DNA from 2 places in the Streptomyces sp. NPDC107546 genome. Region 2 is predicted to be linked to the other one. Evidence: riboswitches for the same ligand, from Rfam matches in the RefSeq annotation. Region 2 holds a riboswitch; the other holds the start of a gene.
What was found. Region 2 has a riboswitch for cyclic di-AMP ahead of ACZ7L1_RS10570 (transglycosylase family protein). Riboswitches for the same ligand answer to the same signal wherever they lie in the genome.
Positions count from the first base shown of each region.

Region 1: linked by a shared signal. The riboswitch ahead of ACZ7L1_RS00425 (M23 family metallopeptidase) and the one ahead of ACZ7L1_RS10570 (transglycosylase family protein) in region 2 are both predicted to bind cyclic di-AMP.

Region 1 covers NZ_JBVKBA010000001.1:97,963-105,070, reverse strand. Annotated here, with positions in the region: gene ACZ7L1_RS00435 (HPr family phosphocarrier protein) at 1-34, shown strand, start outside; gene ACZ7L1_RS00430 (GntR family transcriptional regulator) at 334-1,029, opposite strand; gene ACZ7L1_RS00425 (M23 family metallopeptidase) at 1,232-1,984, opposite strand; cyclic di-AMP (ydaO/yuaA leader) riboswitch at 1,997-2,147, opposite strand; gene ACZ7L1_RS00420 (M16 family metallopeptidase) at 2,372-3,760, opposite strand; gene ACZ7L1_RS00415 (M16 family metallopeptidase) at 3,757-5,121, opposite strand; gene ACZ7L1_RS00410 (DNA gyrase/topoisomerase IV subunit A) at 5,432-7,108, shown strand, end outside.
Region 2 covers NZ_JBVKBA010000006.1:23,058-30,165, forward strand. Annotated here, with positions in the region: gene eno (phosphopyruvate hydratase) at 1-609, opposite strand, end outside; gene ACZ7L1_RS10570 (transglycosylase family protein) at 1,003-1,698, opposite strand; cyclic di-AMP (ydaO/yuaA leader) riboswitch at 1,703-1,869, opposite strand; gene ACZ7L1_RS10575 (LysM peptidoglycan-binding domain-containing protein) at 2,068-3,066, opposite strand; gene ACZ7L1_RS10580 (cytochrome P450 family protein) at 3,249-4,550, opposite strand; gene ACZ7L1_RS10585 (nucleoside triphosphate pyrophosphohydrolase) at 4,547-5,554, opposite strand; gene ACZ7L1_RS10590 (SurA N-terminal domain-containing protein) at 5,669-6,322, opposite strand; gene ACZ7L1_RS10595 (type 1 periplasmic-binding domain-containing protein) at 6,474-7,108, opposite strand, start outside.

The DNA of each region.
Region 1 (7,108 bases), on a different contig from region 2:
CGAGGGCCTCGAGGAACTCCCCGAGACCGTCTGACCCTTCGGGCAGCAGCACCCTGCTTCAGCCGCGCCGCCGTCATGGCGGCGCGGCTTTTGTCGTGCCGGGCAAGCTCCCGTCGAAAGACGGCGAGGCCGGCGAGGAATGCGGTCCCGGGGCAGGGAACGGCGAGGAACGGAGCACGCAATAAATCGGCGCACGGTGTTGCCCCTCGGCACGAATAAAGTCGCACAGGGCACACCGAAACGGCGCACGTCTAATTTATGGACGCACGCGAAAAACAGACAGCCGAAAACAGGGCTTCAACCGGATATTCCTCTTTGTATACGGTGCTCGTGTTAATGCCGGAGCGCCGACATGTTTACGTGGTGTTGCGAAGTCCTCACACGGTCCGCGTGGTCCGTCCCGCCGGGAAAGCGGAGCCGGTGCGCGGCCGTGGAGCGTTCCGCGTGCAGCGCGGTGATCGCCCGCGCCCGCTCGCCGTCCCCGCGCGCGACGGCGTCCACGATGCCGCCGTGCTCGGCCCAGGACTCCACGGGGCTGACCGGCGCGTCGACCGCGTACATCCATGTGATCTTGTGCCGCAGCTGGGCCAGCGTCGAGGTAAGCGCGGGGCTCCCGCAGGCCTGCGCCAGCGTCTCGTGGAACCAGCCGCCCAGGGAGCGCAGATCCTCGCTCTGGCCCCTCCTGGCCCGCTCCTGGCCCAGTCGGACCAGGCCGCGCAGCACCTTGAGGTGGGCCTCGGTACGCCGCTGCGCGGCCCGCGCGGCCCCGAGCGGCTCCAGCAGCATCCGCATCTCCAGCAGGTCGGCGGCCTCCTGCTCGGTGGGTTCCGCCACGCACGCGCCCGCGTGCCGGCGGGTGACGACGAAGCCCTCGGCCTCCAGGGTGCGCAACGCCTCGCGCACGGGGACGCGGGAGACGCCGTAGCGGCGCGCGAGGACTTCCTCGGTGAGCCGGCTGCCGCGCTCGTAGACACCCGCGACGATGTCATCACGGATCGCCGTGCAGACCGAGTGCGCCGGAATACGCATGACCGACCTCCGCCTTAATCCCCGTGAAACGCACGCGATTGACGTGTGTTCAACCGACTCTATTGCAGCGGGCCGGAATTTCCGACGGCGGGTCGGAATCCAGGGATATTTTTTGGACACGCAACGTTCGAAAGCCGACGACGGCCCCGGCTGATCAGCCGGGGCCGTCGGGTGCGGGCGCGCGGGTCGCGGGCGCCGGCCGTCAGACGTTCACGCCGTGCGAGCGCAGGTAGGCGACGGGGTCGATGTCCGAGCCGTACTCCGGAGTGGTACGGGCCTCGAAGTGCAGGTGCGGCCCCGTGGTGTTGCCGGTGGACCCGGAGAGGGCTATCTGCTGGCCGGGGGTGACCCGCTGCCCCACGGAGACGCCGATGGACGACAGGTGGCCGTACTGGGTGTAGGTACCGTCGTTCATCCTGATGACGATCTGGTTGCCGTACGCGCCGCCCCAGCCTGTCTGGACGACGGTACCGGCGCCGACGGCGTGCACGGGCGTGCCCGTGGCGGCGTGGAAGTCGATGCCCGTGTGGGAGCCGGAGGACCACAGGGAGCCGCCGGTCTTGTAACCGGTGGACACGAAGGAGTCGGAGATCGGCGGCACGAACATGTTGAGACGCCTGCGCTCGGCCTCGCGCGCGGCCCGCTCCTTGGCCTCGCGCTCCTGGCGGGCCTTCTCGGCGGCCTTCCTGCGCGCGGCCTCCTCGGCCTGCTTCTGTTCGGCGGCCTGCTTCTGGGCGGCGGCCTGTGCGTCGATCTTCTCGGCGACCGAGTCACCGAGGGTGACGGCCTGGAGCAGCCCGGTCTGCTCGACGGGGGCGCCGGCGGCGAGGGCCGGGGCGGCGAGGGTGCCGATGACACCGGTGGCGGTGAGCGCTGCCACGCCGACGGCGTTCGCAGTCGTACGCTTCACACGGCTCGGGCGACGGTGCTTCCCGGTGGCGCAGGTGAACGCCATGAAGTGGCTGGTCCTTTCCTTCCCTCTCGCCTACCGGGTTAGCTGACGGGTTCGGAGCAGGAAGGTCTCCTACGGGCTCGCGCCCGATTCACCCCAGGGACTGTGGTTTTGGGTCCCCGGCTCCCCTGGCTCGCGCCGTACGGGGACTCGGCGATGACTGTCCGGTGCCGCGGGTGCGGCGCACTGCCTGACGGACAGCCCGAATGACGCTAAGGGGACCGTCTTTCAATCAGCAAACGCAGGAGGGGGTTTGTAGCGCATCCCACAGGGCAGAGAGGCAACCTCTGTGGCAATACGGACAAACTCGCCAACGGGTGGGGCCCTGGTGACACGGAAAGTCACCAGGGCCCCGGGAGAGGCGCGGCGCACGCGCGCGTACGGTGCGCTCTACTCGGCGGCGACGACGCTCACTTCGCCGATGCCGAGCGCCTCGACGGGCTCCTTGATCTGCGCGGCGTCGCCCACCAGCACGGTGACCAGACGGTCCACGGGGAAGGCGTTCACCACCGCCGCGGTGGCCTCCACCGTGCCCGTGGCGGCCAGCTGCTGATACAGCGTCGACTGGTAGTCGTCCGGCAGGTGCTGCTCGACCTGGTCGGCGAGCGTGCTCGCGACGGCCGCCGCCGTCTCGAACTTCAGCGGTGCCACCCCCACCAGGTTCTGTACGGCGACGTCGCGCTCGGCGTCCGTCAGGCCCTCGGCGGCGAGGGTGCGCAGCACCTTCCACAGGTCGTCGAGCGCCGGGCCGGTGTTCGGCGTGTCGACGGAGCCGCTGATGGCGAGCATCGCGGCGCCCGTGCCGTCGGGCGCGGAGCGCAGCACCTGCCCGAAGGCCCGCACCCCGTAGGTGTAGCCCTTCTCCTCGCGCAGGACGCGGTCCAGGCGGGAGGTGAGGGTGCCGCCGAGGCAGTACGTGCCGAGCACCTGGGCGGGCCACACGCGGTCGTGACGGTCGGGCCCGACACGGCCGATGAGCAGCTGCGTCTGGACGGCGCCCGGACGGTCCACGATGATCACGCGGCCGGTGTCGTCGGCGGTCACCGGGGGCACCGGGCGCGGCTTGACGGGCTCCCCCGCCCAGGCGCCGAGGGTGTCGCCGAGGAGCTCGTCGAGATCGATCCCGGTGAGGTCGCCGACCACGACCGCGGTGGACGTCGCGGGGCGCACATACCGCTCGTAGAAGGCACGGACGGCCGCGGCGTCGATGGTCGCGACCGTCTCCTCGGTGCCCTGACGCGGGCGTGACATGCGCGAGGACGCCGGGAACAGCTCCTTGGAGAGCTCCTTGGCGGCGCGGCGGGCCGGGTTGGCCATCTCGTGCGGGATCTCGTCGAGGCGGTTGCGGACCAGGCGCTCCACCTCACTGTCCGCGAATGCCGGCGACCTCAGTGCGTCGGCGAGCAGTCCGAGCGCCTTGGGGAGGCGGGAGACCGGAACCTCCAGGGACAGGCGGACGCCGGGGTGGTCGGCGTGCGAGTCGAGGGTGGCGCCGCAGCGCTCCAGCTCGGCGGCGAACTCCTCGGCGGAGTGCTTGTCGGTGCCCTCGGAGAAGGCGCGCGCCATGATCGTGGCGACACCGTCGAGGCCGGCCGGCTCGGCGTCCAGGGGGGCGCCGAGGAGCACCTCGACGGCGACGACCTGCTGGCCGGGACGGTGACAGCGCAGCACGGTCAGGCCGTTGTCGAGCGTGCCGCGCTCGGGCGCCGGGAACGCCCAGGGCCGGGCCTCGCCGGGCTGGGGCTGCGGGTGGAACTCCATGGTCGCGAGCTCGCTCACTTCGCCGACTCCTCGGTCTCGTCGGTGGTCTCGGCTGCTTCCGGGGTCTCGGCCTCGGCCCCGACCGGTTCGTACACGAGCACCGCGCGGTTGTCGGGGCGCAGGCGGGCCTGGGCGATCTCCTGCACCTCCTCGGCGGTGACCTCGAGCACGCGCTTGACGGCGGTCAGGGCGAGCTGGGGGTCGCCGAACAGCACGGCGTACCGGCACAGTTCGTCGGCGCGGCCCGCGACCGTGCCGAGCCGGTCCAGCCACTCGCGCTCCAACTGGGCCTGGGCGCGCTCCATTTCCTCGGCCGTCGGGCCCCGCTCGGCGAACCGGGCGAGTTCCTCGTCGATGGCGGCCTCGATGACGGGCACCTCGACGTCACCGGAGGTCTTCACGTCCAGCCACCCGAGCGAAGGCGCACCGGCGAGCCGTAGCAGGCCGAACCCGGCGGCGACGGCGGTGCGGTCACGACGCACGAGCCGGTTGTACAGGCGGGAGGACTCGCCGCCGCCGAGGATCGTGAGCGCCAGGTCGGCCGCGTCGCACGCGCGCGTACCGTCGTGCGGCAGCCGGTAGGCGGCCATCAGGGCGCGCGCCGGAACCTCCTCCTCGACGACCTCGCGCAGCTGCTCGCCGATGGTCTCGGGCAGCGAGCCGTCGCGCGGCTCGGGCTTGCCGTCGTGGGACGGGATGGACCCGAAGTACTTCTCGACCCAGGCGAGGGTCTGCTGGGGGTCGATGTCGCCGACGACGGACAGCACCGCGTTGTTCGGCGCGTAGTAGGTGCGGAAGAACGCGCGCGCGTCCTCCAGGGTCGCCGCGTCCAGGTCGGCCATCGACCCGATCGGCGTGTGGTGGTAAGGGTGGCCCTCCGGGTAGGCGAGCGCGGTCAGCCTCTCGAAGGCGGTGCCGTAGGGGACGTTGTCGTAACGCTGGCGGCGCTCGTTCTTCACGACGTCCCGCTGGTTCTCCATGGACTCGTCGTCGAGCGCGGCGAGCAGGGAGCCCATGCGGTCGGCCTCCAGCCAGAGGGCGAGCTCCAGCTGGTGGGCGGGCATGGTCTCGAAGTAGTTGGTGCGCTCGAAGCTGGTGGTGCCGTTGAGCGAGCCACCCGCTCCCTGCACCAGCTCGAAGTGGCCGTTGCCCTTGACCTGGGCGGAGCCCTGGAACATCAGATGCTCGAAGAGGTGGGCGAGACCCGTGCGCCCCTGAACCTCGTGCCGGGAGCCGACGTCGTACCAGAGGCACACCGCCGCGACCGGGGTCAGGTGGTCCTCGGAGAGCACCACGCGCAGACCGTTGGCCAGGCGGTGCTCGGTCGCTGTCAGGCCCCCGGAGCCTGCCTCGGCTGTGGCCGTGTGACCCATGGGCATGTACGTCCCTTCGATCGCGGAAGCTGTCGCGGAAAACCCGCGGTTTCCTGCCGGTGCTGTCACTGTATGCAAGCGTGCCGACCGGTGGCGAAGTTCCCGGGCGGCGTACGCCGAGAGCGAGACCATGATTACGTGGGGTGGGGGACGCTCACCGTTGACGCGTCGGAGGCGGGACGGTCGTGATCGCCGTCGGGCCGGTTCACCGGCCCCGCGGAAGGGCCCCGGTCCCCGTTGTCGGTGCGGCGGTCCACAATGGTCGGCGTCAGATTCGTTTCCATGCCCAGCACAGACGGTGAAGGAGCCGGCAGCGATGGCCCGCCGCAGCACGAAGACCCCGCCACCCGACGACTCGTACGAGGAGAGGATCCTCGACATCGACGTCGTGGACGAGATGCAGGGCTCCTTCCTCGAGTACGCGTACTCGGTCATCTACTCAAGGGCCTTGCCGGACGCCCGGGACGGCCTCAAGCCGGTGCACCGGCGGATCGTCTACCAGATGAACGAGATGGGCCTGCGCCCCGACCGCGGCTATGTGAAGTGCGCCCGCGTCGTCGGCGAGGTCATGGGTAAGTTGCACCCGCACGGCGACGCGTCGATCTACGACGCCCTGGTGCGCATGGCCCAGCCGTTCTCGATGCGCGTGCCGCTGGTCGACGGCCACGGCAACTTCGGCTCGCTGGGCAACGACGACCCGCCGGCCGCCATGCGGTACACCGAGTGCCGCATGGCCGAGGCCACGAGTCTGATGACCGAGTCGATCGACGAGGACACGGTCGACTTCGCGCCCAACTACGACGGCCAGGAGCAGGAGCCGGTGGCCCTGCCCGCCGCCTTCCCGAACCTGCTGGTGAACGGCTCGTCGGGCATCGCGGTCGGCATGGCGACCAACATGCCGCCGCACAACCTGCGTGAGGTGATCGCGGCCGCCCGCCATCTGATCAGGTATCCGAACGCGGACCTGGACGCGCTGATGAAGCACGTCCCGGGCCCGGACCTGCCCACCGGCGGCCGGATCGTGGGGCTGCCCGGGATCCGCGACGCGTACGAGACGGGCCGCGGCACCTTCAGGATCCGGGCCACGGTCTCCGTGGAGAACGTGACGGCGCGCCGCAAGGGCCTCGTCGTCACCGAGCTGCCCTTCACGATCGGCCCGGAGAAGGTGATCGCCAAGATCAAGGACCTGGTGGGTTCGAAGAAGCTCCAGGGCATCGCCGACGTCAAGGACCTCACCGACCGGGCGCACGGCCTGCGCCTGGTCATCGAGATCAAGAACGGCTTCGTGCCGGAGGCGGTCCTGGAGCAGCTCTACAAGCTGACGCCGATGGAGGAGTCCTTCGGCATCAACAACGTGGCCCTGGTCGACGGCCAGCCGCTGACGCTGGGCCTCAAGGAGCTCCTCGAGGTCTACCTGGACCACCGCTTCGACGTGGTCCGCCGCCGCTCGGAGTTCCGCCGCGGCAAGAAGCGTGACCGTCTGCACCTGGTCGAGGGCCTGCTGACCGCGCTCGTGGACATCGACGAGGTCATCCGTCTGATCCGCTCCAGCGACAACTCCGCGCAGGCCAAGGAGCGCCTGATGGAGCGCTTCTCGCTGAGCGAGATCCAGACGCAGTACATCCTCGACACGCCGCTGCGCCGTCTGACGAAGTACGACCGCATCGAACTGGAGGCGGAGAAGGACCGGCTCAACACCGAGATCGAGGAGCTGACCCGGATCCTGGAGTCGGACGCGGAGCTGCGCAAGCTGGTCTCCGACGAACTGGCCGCGGTGGCCAAGAAGTTCGGCACCGACCGGCGCACGGTACTGCTGGAGTCCTCCGGTGCCCCCGCCCCGACGGTGCCGCTGCAGGTCGAGGACGCCCCGTGCCGGGTGCTGCTGTCGTCGACGGGCCTGCTGGCGCGTACGGCCAACAACGACCCGTTCGCGGAGGACGCCGACGGCAGGCGTGCCAAGCACGATGTGATCGTCTCGGTCGTCCCGGCGACG
Region 2 (7,108 bases):
GCCGGTGGCCAGGCCCTTGCTCTTCAGGACCTTCTTCAACGTGTGGTAGACCTCGGTGCCCCAGCGCAGCGCCTCGGAGAAGGACTCCGCGCCGATCGGGGCGATCATGAACTCCTGGATGTCCACGTTGGAGTCGGCGTGCGAGCCGCCGTTGAGGATGTTCATCATCGGCACCGGCAGCAGGTGCGCGTTCGGGCCGCCCAGGTAGCGGAACAGGGGCAGGTCGCTGGCCTCGGAGGCGGCGTGGGCGACGGCGAGGGAGACGCCGAGGATCGCGTTGGCGCCGAGGGAGCCCTTGTTGTCGGTGGCGTCCAGGTCCATCATCGCCTGGTCGATCAGGCGCTGTTCGGTGGCGTCGTAGCCGACCAGCTCCGGGCCGATCTGCTCGATGACGGCGAGAACGGCCTTCTCGACGCCCTTGCCCTGGTAGCGGTTGGGGTCACCGTCGCGGAGCTCGATGGCCTCGAAGGCGCCGGTGGAGGCGCCGGACGGAACGGCGGCACGACCCGTGCTGCCGTCGTCGAGGCCGACCTCGACCTCGACCGTGGGGTTGCCTCGGGAGTCCAGGATTTCCCGGGCTACGACGACGTCGATGGACGGCACGAGCATCTCCTTCTTGGATGTGACGCTGGAAGTGCGGGGCTGTCTGCCTTGCGGCTGTGCCTTGCGACTAGAGCCTAACCGCCCCGGGCTGTCGGCCGGCCTACCGACCGTCCCGTGGACAGGGTGACGGTACACATTGTTCCTGCCCGGAACAAAGGGCTGGGGAAAGGTCGGGTGAAATCCGCACGGCCGGACAGCGAACGGGCCGGACAGCGAAGAGGCGTGACAGCGAACGGGCGGGACAGCGAACAGGGCGGACAGCAAAAACCCCGCTCCGGCGCGCACGGGGGAACACGCACCGGAGCGGGGAGCCCGTGGGGACGGGGGTGGGCCCTCACGCGACCCCCGCGGTGGGGGTCACGCCTGGCAGGGGCCTGCGGCCCGGCTACCGGGTGGCTGTCACTTCAGGTGCAGCTGCTGGCCCGGGTAGATCAGGTCGGCGTCCTGGACGATGTCCTTGTTCAGGTCGAAGAGCTTCGTCCAGCCGCCCTGGACGTGGTGGGTCGCGGCGATCGAGCTGAGGGTGTCGCCCTTGACCACCTTGTACTCGCCGTCGCCCTTCTTGACCTTCTGGCCGGTCGGGGTGGTGACGGTCTTCTGCGGAGCCGGGCGCTGCGCGGAGCGGTTGGCCGCCTGCCGCTCGGTCGAGCGGGTGGTGGTGCTCTTCGTGGTGGTGCTCTTCGCGCCGCTCGAGGAGCCCGTGGCCGCGGAACCGTTGTACGCGGCGCTGGTCAGGCCCTTGCCGCACACCGGCCAGGCGCCCTTGCCCTGGCCCGCGAGGACCTTCTCGGCGACGGCTATCTGCTGGCCCTCGGTGGCCAGGTCGGCGCGGGAGGCGTAGGCGGTGCCGCCGTACGCGGCCCAGGTGGAGTTCGTGAACTGCAGACCGCCGTAGAAGCCGTTGCCGGTGTTGATGTGCCAGTTGCCGCCGGACTCGCACTGGGCGACGGCGTCCCACTGGGCGGCGGTGGCCGCGGAGGCGTTCCCGGCCGCGAGGAGCGGGCCGGCGATGGCAGCGCCGGCGACACCGGCGAGCGCGATGGCACGGGTGGCCTTGGACGGGCGGCGGTGCTTACCGTTGCCGGAACACAGCATGGTTCATTCCCCTCACCGACGCCTGCGAGGTGAGCTGTCGGGTTCGGGCCGGTTGAGTTGCCCGGCCGTGCCCCTTGCGGAACACGGCTTCACCCCGAGCCGCTTCCGGTCAACTCCCGGATGCGGCGCCTACCTTGGGTCCCCCGCTCCTGCCTACGGCGCTTGACGCGACGACTGTTCCCGTACGGCCGCTGGCAGGATTCGGCGTTGCGACCGCCGGGGCTCGCTGTGGCGAGCGATCACGACCGTAAGCAGTCGATCGCCGGAATTTCAAAGACGATCAGGGCTTATGAGACCCATATCTCACTTTCACCAAACAGGACATTCAGCGCGAAGTGGGTCGTCAACTTCCGCCACGGAAGGGGCAGTTCAGGACGAGTCGCCGGTCGGGTCGGCGCCGAGCGCAAGGCTCTGACCGGGGAGGATGAGGTTCGGGTCGGCGCCGACCGTCTGCCTGTTCGCCTCGTACAGCGCCGTCCATCCGCCGCTGAGGTCAAGGGAGTCGGCGATGGACGACAGATTGTCCCCGGGGCGGACGGTGTACGAACCGTCGACGGCGTCACGCGCGTCCGTGGTGCCGCGCGAGGCGTGCCGGCCGGACACGTCCGACGTACGGCCGTCCGCCGCACTCTCGTCGGCGCCGTCGCCGCGATGACGACCGGCGCTCGAGGTCTCGGGCGAACTCGCCCCGGACGAGGCATCGTCCTGTGTCGACTTGTCCGACCCATCGCTCTTCGTCGTGGCCGCCGGAGCACCACCGGACCCCTGTGCGCTGTTGGCGGCGTCGGCGGTCGACGCCCCGAACGAGGGTGAGGACGAGGAGGACGAAGGGGACGAAGAGGATGAAGAAGGCGACGGAGTGGTCGACGCAGATGATCCGGACGAGTCGGACAGACCGGAGTCAAGACCGGACCCGAGACCGGAATCGGAGGACGATCCGCCGTCGGACGACGAGTCCCCGGCGACACCCGTGTCGACACCGGCGGAGCCGGAGTCCTTGCTCAGACCGTTCAGCAGGCCGCAGGTGCCCCAGACCCCCACGCCCCGGGCCGCCAGGACCTTCTCGGCGACGGCGATCTGCTGCGAGCGGCTCGCCTGGTCGGGGCTCGGCGCGTAGTCGAGACCGCCGTACCTGTCCCAGTCGTCCTGCGTCAACTGCAGCCCGCCGTAGTGACCGTTGCCGGTGTCCGCGCTCCATGAGCCGCCGCTGACGCACTCCGCGACCTGGTCCCAGGTGACGCCGGTGGCCGCGCTCGCGCCGGTGGCGCCGAGCAGCGGAATCGCGATCGCTGATCCGGTCACCCCTGCCGCGACGAGGAGAGCCGGAGCCTGACGGGGGCGACGGTGACGACCGTTCCCGGAGAGCATGCGGTTGCCTTTCACACGACAGCATCGACCGACGCGACGGCCGTGGCGTGCGGACCGCCGCGTTGCTGCGTGAACGTATCCGCACTGGATCGCTTGTCACAAGTTAATGCAGCGTAGATCACGTGAAGATCACAGAGGTGAGATCCTGTCACCTTCTTGTGACCACCGGCGTGTTCGCCGTGTCATGTCCGGATGTCGGCGGGAGCTTCGTGACCTTTCTCCGGTACCGGTGTGAACGCCACGGGCAGCGTGCGCAGGCCCCGCATGATGAGTCCGCCGCGCCACCGCAGGTCGGACGGGTCGACCGCGAGCCGCAGGTCCGGCAGGCGGGTCAGGAGCGTGGCGAGCGCCGTCTGTCCCTCCAGGCGGGCCAGGGGAGCGCCCAGGCAGTAGTGGATGCCGTGCCCGTACCCGAGGTGCTGGTTGTCGCGGCGGGAGAGGTCGAGGACGTCCGGGTCGGCGAAGCGCGCCGGGTCCCGGTCCGCGGCGGCCAGGACCACCAGGACGGGGTCGCCGGCGGCGATGTCCTGCCCGCCGATGGTGAGCGGCCGCGTGGCGAACCGCCAGGTGGCCAGCTCCACCGGGCCGTCGTAGCGCAGCAGCTCCTCGACGCCGGTCTCGAGCAGGTCGCGGTCCCCGGCGGCGAGCGACCGCTGCAGACGGGCCCGCTGCCCGGGGTGACCGAGGAGCGCGAACGTGCCGTTTCCGATGAGGTTGACGGTGGTCTCGAACCCGGCGAAGAGCAGGATGAAGGCCATCGCGGCCGCCTCGTTCTCCGTGAGGTGTTCCCCGTGGTCGGAGGCACGGATGAGTCCTGAGATGAGGTCCTCGCCGGGGCCGGGCTCGGCGGGCAGCGCCTGGCGCTTGCGGTGGATGAGGTCGGCGAGGTAGCCGCGCATCTTCTTCACCGACCGCGCGACGCCGCCTCGCGGTCCTCCCCCGTGCCGGATCATCATCCCGGCCCAGTCGCGGAAGTCGTCCTGGTCCTCGCGCGGGACGCCGAGCATGTCGCAGATGGCGTAGATGGGGAGCGGGAAGGCGAACTCGTGGATGAGGTCGGCCTCACCCCTGCCCGCGAACCGGTCGATGAGTTGGTCGGTGAGTTCCTGGACCCGCGGCGCGAACTCCGCGACACGCCGGGGCGTGAAGGCCTTGGAGACGAGCCTGCGCAGCCGGGTGTGGTCCGGCGGGTCGATGTTGAGCAGATGCGTCATCAGCTCGGCCTTGCGCTCGCCGGGGATGCCGGTCTTGCCCTTGGCGTGCGCGGGCTCGTCGTGATGCGCCGGGTTCTTGCTCAGCCGCTGGTCGGCGAGGGCCTGCTTGGCATCCGCGTACCGGGTGACCAGCCAGGCCTCGACACCGCTCGGCAGCCTCGTCCGGTGCACGGGGGCGTGCTCGCGGAGCCAGGCGTAGGCGGGGTACGGGTCGGCGGCGAACTCCCAGGTGAACAGTTCGGGGGCGGGGGAGGCGGTCTGGCCGTTCACTGCTCCGAGCCCCCGCTCTCCACCTCCCGGATCGCGTCCCGGTACGCGCGTGCCGCCGCGCGCAGGGCCGCCTCCGGGTCCACGCCCTCCGCCTCCGCGCGCGCGGCGAGCGCCAGCAGCTCGTAGCCGATGCCGTCGCCCTGCGGGAGCGGGACGTCGAGGTCGGCGGTGCGGACCCGGGAGTGCAGCTTCGCGGCGAGGGCGAGGCCCGGCTGGCCGAGCGGGATGCCCTCCGTCACCGACGTGCGCCGCTTCTCGACCGCCTTGGTCCGCAGCCAGTGCTCCTTGACCTCCTCCGGCGTCGTCGCGGTCTCGTCCCCGAACACGTGCGGGTGGCGGTGGATCAGCTTGGCGACGATGCCGCCCGCCACGTCGTCGATGGAAAAGGGCGCGTCCGGGTGCTCCTCGGCTATCCGGGCGTGGAAGACGACCTGGAGCAGGACATCGCCCAGCTCCTCCCGCAGCTCCTCGCGGTCGCCCGCCTCGATGGCCTCGACCAGCTCGTACGCCTCCTCGATGCCGTACTTGGCCAGGCCCAGGTGGGTCTGCCGGGACGACCAGGGGCACTCGGCGCGGATGCGGTCCATGACCTGCACCAGGTCCAGGAGACGGGCGCCCGGGAGGTCGTACGACGCGGGCAGCAGCTCCAGCTCCGGCATGTGGACGCGACCCGATCCGGCGAGGCGCGCCAGGCCGTCCGTCAGCGTGGGCTCACCCTCACCCGTGGCGACGACGACCACCGTGCGGCCGCCGGCGCAGGCGTCGACCAGCTCCTGCGCGCTCGGGGCGGCCTCCTCGACCGCTATGCCCGCCTCGCGCAGATAGGGCAGCTGCGGGTGCGCGCCGTCCGCGCACAGGACCCGGTCGGCGGCGTGCAGCGCCTGCCAGGCGGGCCAGGACAGGAGACCGGGCGCGACCCGGTGGCTGGTGGTGAGCAGGACGATCCGGCCGGGCTCGGCGGTCGCCTCCGGTCCCGGGACCGCTTCGAAGCTGGTTGCGTTCACCCTCCGAACGTAACGCACGCCACGCTCGGCCCCCGGAGTTGTCCACAGGCATGGACCAGCGTCCCTGGAGTCGTCCACAGGCCCGGAGCACCGCCCCGGCCGCGAACCGCCCGCCTACGCCGTCTGCTGCGCAGCCGCCGCCGTGACCTCCTTGACCCACGGCGTCTTCGCGTCGGCCCGGCTGCTCTTCTGCACGTCCCAGGTGCCGTAGCGGGGGTTCAGGTCGACGTGCAGTTCCCGCGACGCCTGCGACATGGCCTTCCAGAACGCGGCCTTGCCCTCGGTCGTGCTCATGTCGGCGCCGAGCGCGGAGGCCAGCTTCTGTGCCTCGACCTCCGTGCGGAGGCTGTCGTCGAGGCGCTGGGGGGCCACCCCGTACTGCTGCAGCCACACGGTCTGCAGCTCCTTCGCGCCGCCCGCCTGCGCCTGAAGGTTCGCCCGCATCTGTTCGACGTCCCTGGCGGTGACGCTCGCGCCCGCGTTCTTCGCGGCGCGGTCCAGGACCCGGTCCAGGACCAGACTGTGCAGCGTGTCGCGGGTGAGGCTGCTGGTCTGGGCGACCGCCTGCTCGTACTGGGCGTCGTCCGTGGCGGCGGCGCGCTGGGCCGTGCGCACCTCGTCCACCCGGCTCTCCAGCTGCGCGACCGTGATCCGCTCACCTCCGACGACGGCCGCGGCACCCGGATGCGCGGTGCCGCCGCACGCGGTGAGGAAAGGGGCCGCGACCAGGGCGGCGCTGAGGGCGATCGCGGGGCGACGGCGGTGCAAAGTGACCTCCCAGTGGGGGATTGTGCGACGGTGCACAAGGTCTTGCGGTGATCGATGGTAAGGAGCGGATCGGCTCCGGCCAACCCATTCGACCAACGATTCACCGGCGCTTCGGGCACCGCCCGCCCCGGGTGAGCCCCCGTCCGGCCGCTCAGGCCCGCCCGTCCACCGCTCGCTCGACCGCCCCGGCCACGTCGGCGCGCAGCTTGTCGCCGGTGTCGAGCCTGGTCACATTGGCACCGGCGGTCTCGCCGCCCCCGCTGCCGACGAGCACGAAGCCGACCTTCCGGTACCGCGGTGCCGTCTGCGCGGCGGCCGAGATCTCGGGCGGGCCGACGGCGAGCACCACGTCGCAGGAGCGCTGCAGCAGACCGTTGAGGTACGGGCGCGCGTTGGCGGCGCTCTGCTCCCCGGTCACCGGCGCGTAGCTCACGCGCGCGTGCGTCTTGAGAGAGGCGTCCTGCATGCCCTGCCAGACCTCGGCGGCGGTGGTCCCCGCCGTGATGCCCTTGGCGTCGGTGAGCAGGCAGGCGTCGACGTCGTTGTAGTGCCTCGCCCGGGTGTCCGGTATCGCGGGCCGGTCGTCGTGCCGGAGGAACAGCGTGCCGGCGACGACCACCGCGGCGACGACGGCCAGCGAGCCCGCCGTCAGCGCGATGGTGCGTCCGCGGAGCGAGCGCAGCCAGGTGACGACGGCGCGCCCCACCGCGGCGGGCCCCCCTCCGGATCCCGCCTGCCCCGCCTTCCCCGGGCGCGCCTGCGCCACCTGCCTGACCTGCTTGGCCA